2 regions of the Rhodococcus sp. SJ-2 genome follow, and region 1 is predicted to be linked to the other one. Evidence: riboswitches for the same ligand, from Rfam matches in the RefSeq annotation. Region 1 holds a riboswitch; the other holds the start of a gene.
The links. Region 1 has a riboswitch for glycine ahead of ACSYG9_RS22900 (EamA family transporter). Riboswitches for the same ligand answer to the same signal wherever they lie in the genome.
Positions count from the first base shown of each region.

Region 2: linked by a shared signal. The riboswitch ahead of gcvP (aminomethyl-transferring glycine dehydrogenase) and the one ahead of ACSYG9_RS22900 (EamA family transporter) in region 1 are both predicted to bind glycine.

Region 1 is NZ_CM132340.1:4,877,156-4,882,952, forward strand. Features, by position in the region: gene ACSYG9_RS22885 (DUF3097 domain-containing protein) at 41-859, shown strand; gene ACSYG9_RS22890 (NfeD family protein) at 1,181-1,621, shown strand; gene ACSYG9_RS22895 (SPFH domain-containing protein) at 1,625-2,881, shown strand; gene ACSYG9_RS22900 (EamA family transporter) at 2,938-3,948, opposite strand; glycine riboswitch at 4,090-4,177, opposite strand; gene ACSYG9_RS22905 (hypothetical protein) at 4,233-4,748, opposite strand; gene ACSYG9_RS22910 (hypothetical protein) at 4,745-5,326, opposite strand; gene ACSYG9_RS22915 (VTT domain-containing protein) at 5,358-5,797, opposite strand, start outside.
Region 2 is NZ_CM132340.1:5,148,403-5,154,199, forward strand. Features, by position in the region: gene gcvP (aminomethyl-transferring glycine dehydrogenase) at 1-2,504, opposite strand, end outside; glycine riboswitch at 2,671-2,768, opposite strand; gene ACSYG9_RS24035 (MerR family transcriptional regulator) at 2,837-3,463, opposite strand; gene ACSYG9_RS24040 (bifunctional nuclease family protein) at 3,714-4,187, opposite strand; gene ftsR (transcriptional regulator FtsR) at 4,345-5,082, opposite strand; gene garA (glycogen accumulation regulator GarA) at 5,082-5,546, opposite strand; gene gcvH (glycine cleavage system protein GcvH) at 5,699-5,797, opposite strand, start outside.

The DNA.
Region 1 (5,797 bases):
CGACGATGTCCTAACGTGGAACGGCGTGAGCCCACGCGACATGTACGGCGGCGACATCTTCGCCGGCCACACCCGCACGAAGAAGAAGCCCGTCCCGGAACTGCCGGCCGACCGCGGTGTGGTCGTCGAGGACGCAGCGACGGGATGGTGCGGAGCAGTCGTGGGGTTCGAGAAGACCTACGACGGAGACTTCGTCCGACTCGAGGACGGGCAAGGACGGACGCGTCTGTTCGCAATGCGCCCCGCCGCGTTCCTCGTCGACGGTGCCCCCGTCACGCTCGTGCGGCCCAAGACTCGTCCTGCTGCTCGGCCCACGGTGTCCGCCTCCGGATCGACGCGCGTGGAGGGGCTGCGGGCACGCGTGGCTCGGGGAAGCCGCATCTGGGTGGAGGGCGTACACGACGCGGCGCTCGTCGAGCGAGTGTGGGGGCACGACCTGCGCGTCGAAGGGGTTGTCGTCGAACAACTCGAGGGACTCGACAATCTCGGTGCCCGGCTCACGGAGTTCGAACCGGGCCCGGGCCGGCGCGTGGGTGTCCTCGCCGATCACCTCGTCACCGGTTCCAAGGAAGAACGACTCACCGCGAATCTCGGCCCGCACGTGATGGTCACCGGTCACCCGTACATCGACGTGTGGCAGGCCGTGAAGCCGCAAGCGCTCGGCATCAGCGCCTGGCCCACCATCCCGCGTGGTCAGGACTGGAAGACGGGTGTGTGCCGCGAACTCGGCTGGGGTACCCCGCAGGACGGCTGGCGGCGCGTGTATTCGGCGGTGAACTCGTTCCGCGATCTCGAATCGAACCTCATCGGTGCGGTCGAACGGCTCGTCGATTTCGTCACCGATCCAGGGGAGGGCTGAAAGACCGCCCCTCTCCGGGGCCGTCCGAGCGAGCGACGACGAACCAGCATGGCGACTGTCGAACATGTTGCGGCAGAAGGGACTCCACAGATCTGGGGTGCTGTGTTCCTGCCCTCGCCGAATGGCGGTGGCCGGACTACTCGTCCGTGCTGTGCCACAGGAATGGACCGTGCCCGCCGAGATCCTGCCGGAGCCGTTGCGGCCGTCGTGAAGCTGCAGCAATAGGGGACGCGGTTCTTCCTGAGGAACGACTGCGCGACACGGGTTCCGGACGAACCGCTCCTACCAGCGCTGCTGCTGTCGTGTCCGATTTGTGGTTCGATGGGGGCTGTGGCGGCGTTGATATGGCTGATCGTAGGAGTGGCTCTGGCCGCGGGTGAAGCGCTGACCGGAGACTTCGCGTTGCTCATGCTCGGGGGCGCCGCACTTGCTACCGCCGGTGTCTCGGCGGCGACCGACTTCCCGGTGTGGGCCGACGCGATCGTGTTCGGAGCGGCGTCGCTACTGCTGTTGCTGGGGGTGCGGCCCGCACTCCGCCGCCGGTACGCCACGCCGCCCGCCTTGCCGACCGGAATAGAGGCGCTTCCCGGAAAACCCGCTGTGGTTCTGGAGCAGGTCGACGAGAGGTCGGGCCGCGTGAAGATCGACGGCGATGTATGGACCGCGCGGGCGCTCGACGCGACCGAAGTGTACGAACCCGGCACGACCGTGACAGTGATGCAGATCGACGGCGCTACTGCCGTCGTATGGAGGGGTGTGTAGAGGATGGAAGCGTTGATCGTGCTCGCCGTAGTGGTGGCACTGGTCGTGATAGTCGTGGCGAAATCGGTGTCGCTGGTGCCGCAGGCCGAGGCGGCGGTGATCGAACGACTCGGCCGGTACTACCGAACGGCCTCGGGTCAGCTGACCTTCCTCGTGCCGTTCGTCGACCGGATCCGGGCAAAGGTGGATCTGCGTGAGCGGGTCGTCTCGTTCCCGCCGCAGCCGGTGATCACCCAGGACAACCTGACGTTGAGCATCGACACGGTTGTGTACTTCCAGGTCACCAATCCGCAGGCCGCGGTCTACGAGATCAGCAACTACATCGCCGCTGTCGAACAGTTGACGGTGACGACCCTGCGCAACGTGGTCGGCGGGATGACCCTCGAAGAGACCTTGACGTCGCGTGATTCGATCAACGGACAGCTTCGCGGGGTGCTGGACGAGGCCACCGGCCGATGGGGGCTGCGGGTAGCTCGCGTCGAACTCAAGAGCATCGATCCACCGCCGTCGATCCAGGAATCGATGGAGAAGCAGATGAAAGCGGATCGCGAGAAGCGCGCGATGATCCTCACCGCCGAGGGGCACCGCGAAGCCGCGATCAAGACCGCCGAGGGTGACAAGCAGTCCCGCATCCTGTCGGCGGAAGGCGCCAAACAAGGGGCGATTCTCGAAGCGGAAGCCGATCGGCAGTCGCGGATCCTGCGTGCTCAGGGCGACCGTGCGGCCAGCTATCTGGAGGCACAGGGTCAGGCGAAGGCGATCGAGAAGGTGTTCGCAGCGATCAAGGCAGGCAAACCGACACCGGAACTGCTTGCCTACCAGTACTTGCAGACCCTGCCGGAGATGGCGCAGGGCGACGCGAACAAGGTGTGGCTACTGCCCAGCGACTTCGGTGATGCCCTCAAGGGATTCGCGAAGAACCTCGGTGCGCCCGGCGACGACGGCGTGTTCCGGTTCGAGCCGAGCCCGGTCGAGGAGGATCTGCAGCGTCCCGAGGACGACTCGGCCGAGGTCGAGGACTGGTTCACCACCAAGAGCGATCCGGCCGTGGCGAAGGCCGTCGCCGAAGCGGAGGCGGTGGCACGCAAGCCGGTCGACCCCGATGTGCCCGGATCGGCTTCGCGGCACCAGGCAGGCCAGACCGCAGGAACGCCGCCGCAGGCGTTGCCGCAGTCACAGCCTGCGCAAGATGGGTGGATGCCCACCGGTGAGCCGGAGCAGGAAGCGGATCCCCAGCAGTACCCGCCCCAACAGCAGTAGCGCTTCCGCTGGTACCCGTCGCGGCCCGCACATCCGATGTGCGGGCCGCGACGTTGTCATGCCGCCGATCCGACCTGCGCTGCGGGAATCTTGCTGCGGCGCCGGCGACCGGTGGCGAGCGGGAGCGTCATCGCCGCGATGATCATCCCGGCGCCGAGGGTGGCGAGGAGTGAGATCGATTCGCCGAACGCCAGGGCACCGAGAATCAACGCGACCACGACCTCGAGATATGACAGCCCCGACAATTCCGCGGCCCGCAGGTGCTTGCCCGCGACGACGAGCAGACCCAGAGCGAGCAGACCGCACACGACGAAGAATCCGGCGGCCCACGCCCAGTTCATAGCGGTCATGCCCGTTACGTCGGGCCGGGTGACCACGACCATCGCCGCGGTCGCGACCGCACCGAAGGCGAAGTTCCAGAAGCTGCGGACGTCGGCGGGCATATCGGAGCGATACCGGTAGCAGAGCAGCGCCAGACCGTAGAAGAGGCCCGACGCGACGCCGAGCACCGTACCCAGGCTCTCCTGGTCGGACCCTGCTGGCGGGTCACCGCCGATCAGTCCGGCGGCCAGCAGCATTCCGGCGAACGCGGTGACCAGCGACAGGGCGTCCAGACGCGTGATCGATTCTTTGAGAAGAACCCGGGCAAGCACCGTTGCGATGAGCGGACCGAGATAGTGCAGAACAACGGCCCGCGACAGATCGGTGAGCAGCGTGGAAGACAGATAGGTGGCCAGCGACAAGCCGAGGAACACGCCGCCGAGCACGATCGACGGTGACAACCGCGTGCGGCGGATCGCGCCGAGCCGACGGGAGAAGGCGATCAGGAGCAGCATCCCCACGGTGCCGACGAGCATCCGGCCCAGGGTCAGAGCCTCGCCCAGTGCTGCGCCGGGCGGGGTGGCCATGCGACCGAAAAGCCCTGCGGCGCCCATGGCGGTTGCGGAAATGACGATGGCGGCGATGCCGAGCCGTCGATTCGTACGCGCAGGCCGGGGCGTGGTCGTCGGTGCGACGGGAGCGGGCACAGTCTGGACGCGCGGGGATGCGCCGACGGTCAGCGTCAAGGAACTTCCTCCGGACAGGGTGCATCACGCACCGGGGGCGGTGGTTCCCCGCTCTGTCATCGGACCTGAGAGCTTTCACGGATCCTGTCGGATCCGCCTACACCGTCGGTGAGCCCCGAAGGACTGCTTTCCAGAGTTGCCTCGCGTGCGGCGGTCTGTGGGCCTGAGAGATTCCCGGGAGGTTGCTCCTTCGGCGCCCGCAGATGCGGGACTCTCCCGCCGCAGTTCAATGGCATATTCAGTTGCGCCCGCAAGTATGCCAGTCCGGCTGTGTCGATGAGAACTCAAGTGATCAAGGCGTGGCCGACCCCACACGCCGCGGCGGCCCACAACACACTCGTCGACGTGCCGATGATGAATTGCTCGGACGCCTGCGGTTCACGCAGTTCCGGGTATCTGGCCAGGCCTTTGACCGCCATGATGATCGCGATGCCTTCCGGCCATCCCGCCAGGATGGATGCCGCGACCGCGCCGCGCTCGAGGACGCCGATGACCCGGCCGCCGCGTAGCGGCCCCGGTGGTGGGGTCGGTGTCGGTCCCGCGTCGGGCTGCCGCCTGGCGATCCGGAACGCGACGAGCACGGCCGGTCCGCCCCCGGTGATGGCGACGACGGTGGTGAGGGTGAGCGTCGCCCCGAGCGCGAAACCCTGAGCGGGATCGGTTGCGGCTGCGGTGAGAGCCGCTGACCCGAGTGCGATCGCGGTCACTGCCGCCCCGATCCACACCGGAAGCCGCGGGATCAAGGACAGGGCAGGCGCGGCGGCTGCGACAGCGAGGAGCGCCAGAGAGGTGACGGTCAACGATCGGCCCTTTCGAGGAGTCGGTGCAGCAACAGACGGCCGGCGAGTTCGGCCTGCCACCCGGCAGTGAGCAGGCGCTGGGACACGGCCTGTTTACTGATGCCGAGTTCGGTGGCGATCTCGGACTGGGACAGTCCGGCGCGCGCAAGCGTGACGGCTTCGACACCCTGGTCGGTACGGCGCACCACGATGGTCGCGAGGAGGGTCAGGGCCGCGTCGACGTCGGATGCCGAATCGGCGTCGGTGCCGTCGGCAGCGATTCGGCCGGGCGCATTCTTGGCGCGTTCTACGGCGGTGCGGGCGTGCTCGAACGCGGGACCGCGACCGGCTCGGGTCTGGGCAGGAAGCGGTGTTTCGACGGGGCCGATCCCGATGCCGATACTCCAGTTGTCCCGCTCGAGCAGATCCAATGCGAGATCGATCACCGTGCCGGAGTCGTCGGACACGGCCTGGACTTCGTCGCCGGCGGTGCGTTCGAACTTGCGGAGCAGGGGAACGTCGTGGAGTTCGACGAGCAGATCTTCGACGCGATCGATGTCGCGGCGACTGCCGCGTTGGTCGACCGTCAACACGTACATGGAACAAGGATGGAGGCTTGAAATCAAGAAATCAAGCCTTCAGGCTTGTCTCCTCGTCTTGGGTGCCCGTGATGGCATCAAGTGCCGACCCCGCAGGCTGAGGAAGGCGTGCCTCGAGTAGGAGGCCGCCGACACCGAGCACAATGCAGAGCGCCGTCACTGCCACCAATGCAGGACTCGACTGCCCGGTGAGCACGTCGCCCAGCAGCACCACGGCAACGGTGCCAGGCAGGATCCCGATCACGGTGGCGACGGTGTACGGCGCCAGGCGCACGGACGACACCGCGCAGCAGCAGTTCACGACGAAGAACGGCGCCGCGGCGATCAATCGCAGCGACCCGACGGCAAGCCAACCGCGCCGGGCGAGACGCAGATCGACGGCCTTCGCTGCAGGATGGGTCAGGTATGACGTCACGACACCCCGACCCAGCGCCCGTACCAGCAGGAACGCGAGGACTGCGCTTACCGTGG
Region 2 (5,797 bases), 270 kb from region 1:
AATCCGTAGTCGGCGAGACGCTTGGCCACGTCATCGACGGTGACACCGGTGTCCCTGGTCAACTGACGCAGGTCGAGGATGCACTCATGCGCCACCATTCCATTCGCACCCGTGTACAGCACCGGGAAGTACTCGTCGAGGCGTCGTGCAATGTAGTTCGCCGACGCGATCGCAGTGAGCGACGCCCGGCGAAGCCCGGAAGCACCCATCAGCTTGATGTACGCCCACGTGATCGGCAGGATCGACGCCGATCCGTAAGGCGCAGCCGAAACCGGCCCCACGCCGCCGAGACCCGGCACTGCGGGATGCCCCGGGAGGAACGGCGTGAGGTGCGAACGAACTCCGATCGGACCGACTCCCGGTCCGCCACCACCGTGTGGAATGCAGAAGGTCTTGTGCAGGTTCAGATGGCTCACATCGCCACCGAACCTGCCCGGTCGGGCCAGACCCACGAGTGCGTTGAGGTTTGCGCCGTCGATGTACACCTGCCCGCCTGCGTCGTGCACGGCACCGCAGATGTCCTCGATCTCGTGTTCGTAGACGCCGTGGGTCGACGGGTAGGTGATCATGATCGCAGCCAGCCGTTCAGCGTGGTCAGCGATCTTCGCTCGCAGATCGTCGAGGTCGACGTCACCGTTGGGACGGCACGCCACCACCTCGACACGCATACCTGCCATGACTGCAGAGGCGGCATTGGTTCCGTGTGCGCTCGACGGAATCAGGCAGGTGTCGCGGTGGTCGTCACCGCGGCTCAGGTGGTAGTGCCGAATAGCGAGCAGACCTGCGTATTCACCCTGACTGCCTGCGTTGGGCTGTAAGGTGACGGCGTCGTACCCGGTTACTGCGGCGAGCCAGCGTTCGAGATCCGAGATCAGTTCCCGGATTCCTACGGTCTGTTCCGCGGGAGCGAACGGGTGCAAGCCCGCGAACTCCGGCCACGTGATGGCTTCCATCTCCGCAGCGGCGTTGAGTTTCATCGTGCAGGAGCCGAGCGGGATCATGGTGCGGTCGAGCGCGAGATCTTTGTCGGACAACCGTCGCAGATACCGCATCATCGCGGTCTCCGTCCGGTACTTCGTGAACGCCTCATGCTTCAGGAAGTCACTGGTTCGCCCGAGCGCCTCCGGGATGGACGCTCGTTCGGCTGCAACCGTCTCCTCGGCGGCGATACCGAACGCGGAAAGCACACTCGCCACGTGTGCATCTGTCGTCGCTTCGTCGCAGGAGATCGACACGTGGTCCGCGTCGACGAGATACAGATTGACCGACCGCTCAGCCGCTGCCGCCACAACCTCGGCGGCGCGATCCGGAACCCGGACCAGGACGGTATCGAAGAAGTCGTCGTGAACGACCGCGACTCCACCGCGTCGCAGCGACGCAGCAAGACCGGCTGCATGAGCAGCCACTCGTCGTGCGATTCCGGTCAGTCCCTCCGCGCCGTGATACGACGCGTACATCGCGGCGAGAACCGCCAGAAGCACCTGAGCGGTACAGATGTTGCTGGTCGCCTTCTCACGGCGAATATGCTGTTCACGGGTCTGTAGCGCAAGCCGGTAGGCAGAGGCACCGTCAGCATCGACCGAGACACCGACGAGACGTCCCGGCAGATTCCGCGTGTGCGCAGCGTTCACAGCCAGATATCCCGCGTGTGGGCCACCGAATCCCATGGGCACCCCGAATCGCTGAGTGGTGCCGAAGCAAGCATCAGCGCCCTTCTCCCCGGGCGGAGTCATCAGCGTCATTGAAAGGAGGTCCGCGCCCACCGCGACCATCGCACCGCGCTCATGTGCCGCATCGATCACGGGCGCAACGTCGAACACTCGGCCCGACGCACCCGGTACCTGCAGGATTACACCGAAGAACTCACCCTCGGGCAGTCCCTCCTCCACAAGGTCAACGGTGACGAGCTCGATGCCGAGCGGCTCGGCGCGGGTTGCGAGCACCGCGGCGGTTTGAGTGAACAGGTCGGAATCGACGACGAACCGGTGGCTCTGGGACTTGCGGTTGGCACGACGCAGCAAGGTCATCGCTTCCGCCGCAGCAGTGGCCTCGTCGAGCATCGAGGAGTTCGCGACTTCCATACCGGTCAGGTCCGCGACCATCGTCTGGAAATTGAGCAACGCTTCGAGCCGACCCTGACTGATCTCCGGCTGATACGGCGTGTAGGCCGTGTACCAAGCGGGATTCTCGATGATGTTGCGGAGCAGCACCGGCGGAGTGAGCGTGTCGTAGTAACCGTGCCCGATCATGGAGGTGGCGACCGCGTTGCGCGACGCCAAGGCTTTCAGACCGGCGAGAACTTCGTGTTCGCTGAGCGGCGCATCCAGGACACCGAGCCCGTCGGCCACTTCGCCGGCACAGTGGTCGAGAATGCCCGCGGGCAGCGCCTTTGCGACGAGGTTCTCGAGCGTATCGACTCCGACAACGTCGAGGATCCGGCGCATTCCCTGCGCATCAGGTCCGATGTGACGGTCGGCGAAATTCCAGGTGACGGCATCTGTCATCGCAGCTCCCAGGCTGGTCGGCGAGGTTCACACGTGCTCGGTCGGCACGGGCGCTTCCTCCCCCTCTGTCCTGAGCTCGCGAGGCGAGCGCCTGAGAGATTCGGTCCTGGTCGGCGAACCTTTCCCCGTGGGCGGGTGGGTGCTCCCACCACTTTCCAGAGACGTCGTAGCTCACGCGGTCCTGGGTGCCTGAGAGATTGACGGGGAGGTGCTGCTCCTTCGGCGCCCGGACATGTTGGTCCGGGGCTCTCCCGCGGGACGGCGACGCACACCGATTCTAGAGCACGAGCGGGCCGATCGAGTCCACGCTCTCCCGGCGGGTGACGTATGCCCTATCCGATGCGGCGGTTGATACGGTTTCGACGGCGGGAAGCCAGTTCGTCCTCGGGCTTCTCTTCGACGTCGTATCCCTCGGCGCGCTCGGCCGGGAAATCCGCGATACTGCCTGTCAATTCTCGGACTGCCCCACTGACTGCGATACCGAACACACCTTGCCCGCCTTGGAGCAGGTCGACGACCTCTTCCGGGGAGGTGCATTCGTAGACAGTGGTGCCGTCGGAGAAAAGGGTGATCTTGGCCAGGTCCCGTACGCCACGGCTCCGGAGATGATCGACCGCTACGCGAATGTTCTGCAGAGAGACTCCGGTATCGAGGAGGCGCTTGACTATCTTGAGGACCAGAATGTCCTTGAACGAGTACAGGCGCTGGCTTCCGGAACCCGCCGCGCTCCTGATCGAAGGCACTACCAGATTGGTTCGTGCCCAGTAGTCGAGTTGACGGTAACTGATACCTGCAATCTGGCACGCGATCGGGACCCGATAGCCGACAAGTTCATCGGGGACCGAGTTGTCGGGAAACAGCCCCGGCTGCAGATCCTCGGAAGTGTCCGATACCGGTACCGGAGCCACGCGATCGCCGGTGCCGGCACCGAGTTGCTGTCCTTGCGGCCGATCTCGCACTTTGTGACTTCCTCTCGCGCGCCCCGTTGTCCCTCGCCACCACCGACCAGGCGGATCTCCTCCGCATCCGATCCCGTACATCCCCCGGTTCACCCGACTTGTCCCGTAACGGATCAACCAAGCGTACGCCCTGTGTGATTCAGGTCGAGCAGCAACACGCCGACTCGGAAAGTAACGTTCGACATTACACGGGTTCGTCGCAGTGCGTCGTCGAACAACTTCGACCCGAGCCGTCGGCGCGACGAGCAGATCAGCCGTCGGTTGCCTTGAAGTCGTCGGGCGAGACCGATTCGAGGAATTCCTTGAACTTCTCGACCTCGTCCTCCTTCTCCTCGGGCATCGCGAGGCCGGCTTCTGCCAGAACTGATTCCTCGGCAAACACCGGTGCACCGGTGCGCAAGGCGACGGCAACTGCGTCCGAAGGACGACACGAGACCCGCATCTCCCCCTCGAAGAGGAGATCGGCGTAGAACGTACCCTCCTGAAGATCCACTATCCTGACCTCGAGGAGGGCATGACCGAACGCGTCGAGAAGATTCTTGATCAGGTCGTGCGTGAGCGGCCGGGCCGGCTCCACTCCCTGCTGTTCCAGCGCAATGGCGGTGGCCTCCATCTGACCGATCCAGATCGGTAGGTACCGCTCGCCCTCTGCTTCGCGCAGCAGAAGGACAGGCTGGTTCTGGGGTTGCTCGACTCGGATACCGACTATCCTCATCTCGCTCATAGCGGCGCCTCCGTCCCGGTGCCTGTCAGTCGCGTGGTCGCTGACACGTACTGCCTGAATTCTAGTGCGCTCGTTCGTGTACGTCAGGTGCCCGAATCCGGAAGGTGCACCGCTTCCCGTGCTCAATACTGCTGCAGGGCTGCCTCGACGATCGAGGTCAACGATCGAGTGAACCCTGCACCGCCGACTTGACGAGGCACGTGTGCAAGGTCAGAGATAGCGCAGCCAACTCACGAACCATCTCTTCTGCGCGTTCCCGCGCCCCTGCATCGCGTCCCTTGGCGACAGGACCGGCGATCTGGGCGACGAGGCCCGCTTCGCGGTCTGCCGCCAACTTGAACGCGCGTAGGTGCCGGACTTCGAGTCCGAACTGGGACATCGCCTTCGCTGTCCGCGCCAGCAATACCGCATCGTCGTCGAAGAAGCCTGCGGCACCCGGCGTGAGGAGCCCCGCGCCCACCAGCTCGGTGAGGAACACGGTGTCGATACCGGCCCGTTCACAGAGATCGTCTCGACCCACTCGGATCTGGCGGTCGGTACGAAGGTCCTCGGGAGAAACCTCGCCCCGCGCGACCGCGAGCTGGCGCGGTCGCTTGGGGCGAGTTTCGACGGCCCCCACCGTTGCGGCACCACGGTCGATCGCCTCGAGCTGTTCCTTGATCACCTTCAGCGGGAGGTACTGATCGCGCTGCGCGGTGAGCACGTACCGGAGTCGCTCACAGTCCGCGATCGAGAACCGCCGGTAACCCGACGGTGTGCGCTCCGGACTGATCAGTCCTTCGGCTTCGAGAAATCTGATCTTCGAGATCGTCACGTCCGGGAACTCCGGGCGGAGTCGATCGAGCACGGACCCGATCGACATACCTGCCGGCGCCGGCTGGCGGGCAGCGGTCATCAGCTACCTGCGCCCTGAGTGCCCCGCGGGCCGGTCAAGAACACCAGACGGAACTTTCCGATCTGGACCTCGTCGCCATTCGCGAGTACTGCCGAGTCGACGGGCTCACGATTGACGTAAGTACCGTTGAGGCTTCCCACATCGACGACCTGGAATTCGCCGTCGTCCTGGCGGAACTCTGCGTGACGACGGCTGACGGTGACATCATCGAGGAAGATGTCGCTGTCGGGGTGTCGCCCGGCGGACGTGGTGGGCTGGTCGAGCAGGAAACGCGACCCCGCGTTGGGACCGCGCTTGACGACGAGCAGGGCCGCCCCGGCCGGAAGACCTTCGACTCCCGAGACCGGTGCTTCGGTCGTCGCAGCCGCGCCGGTGTTCTCCAATTCGTTCAGGAAGTCGGCACGAAACACCGAAGTGGTTTCCGCTGGGGTCTCTTCGTAGCCCGCGTTGCCGTTCTCGCTCACCGTTTCTCCTTATCCGTTCGATCGTCCGGGTAGTCCCGGACGATCGTCATTCGTTCGCCACCACCACGGTCGGACACGGCACACGCCATACCCGACCGTACCCTGCGCATGCCCCTGGTGCAGGTAGTCGCGGTTACGTCACCCAGGGGATCTCATCCTTCTGTGATCGTTCTGTATCCGGCGGCGTCGAGGGTCCGTTCCAAGGCGGCGTCGAGATCCGACTCGCTACTCGATTCGATATCGATCAACCA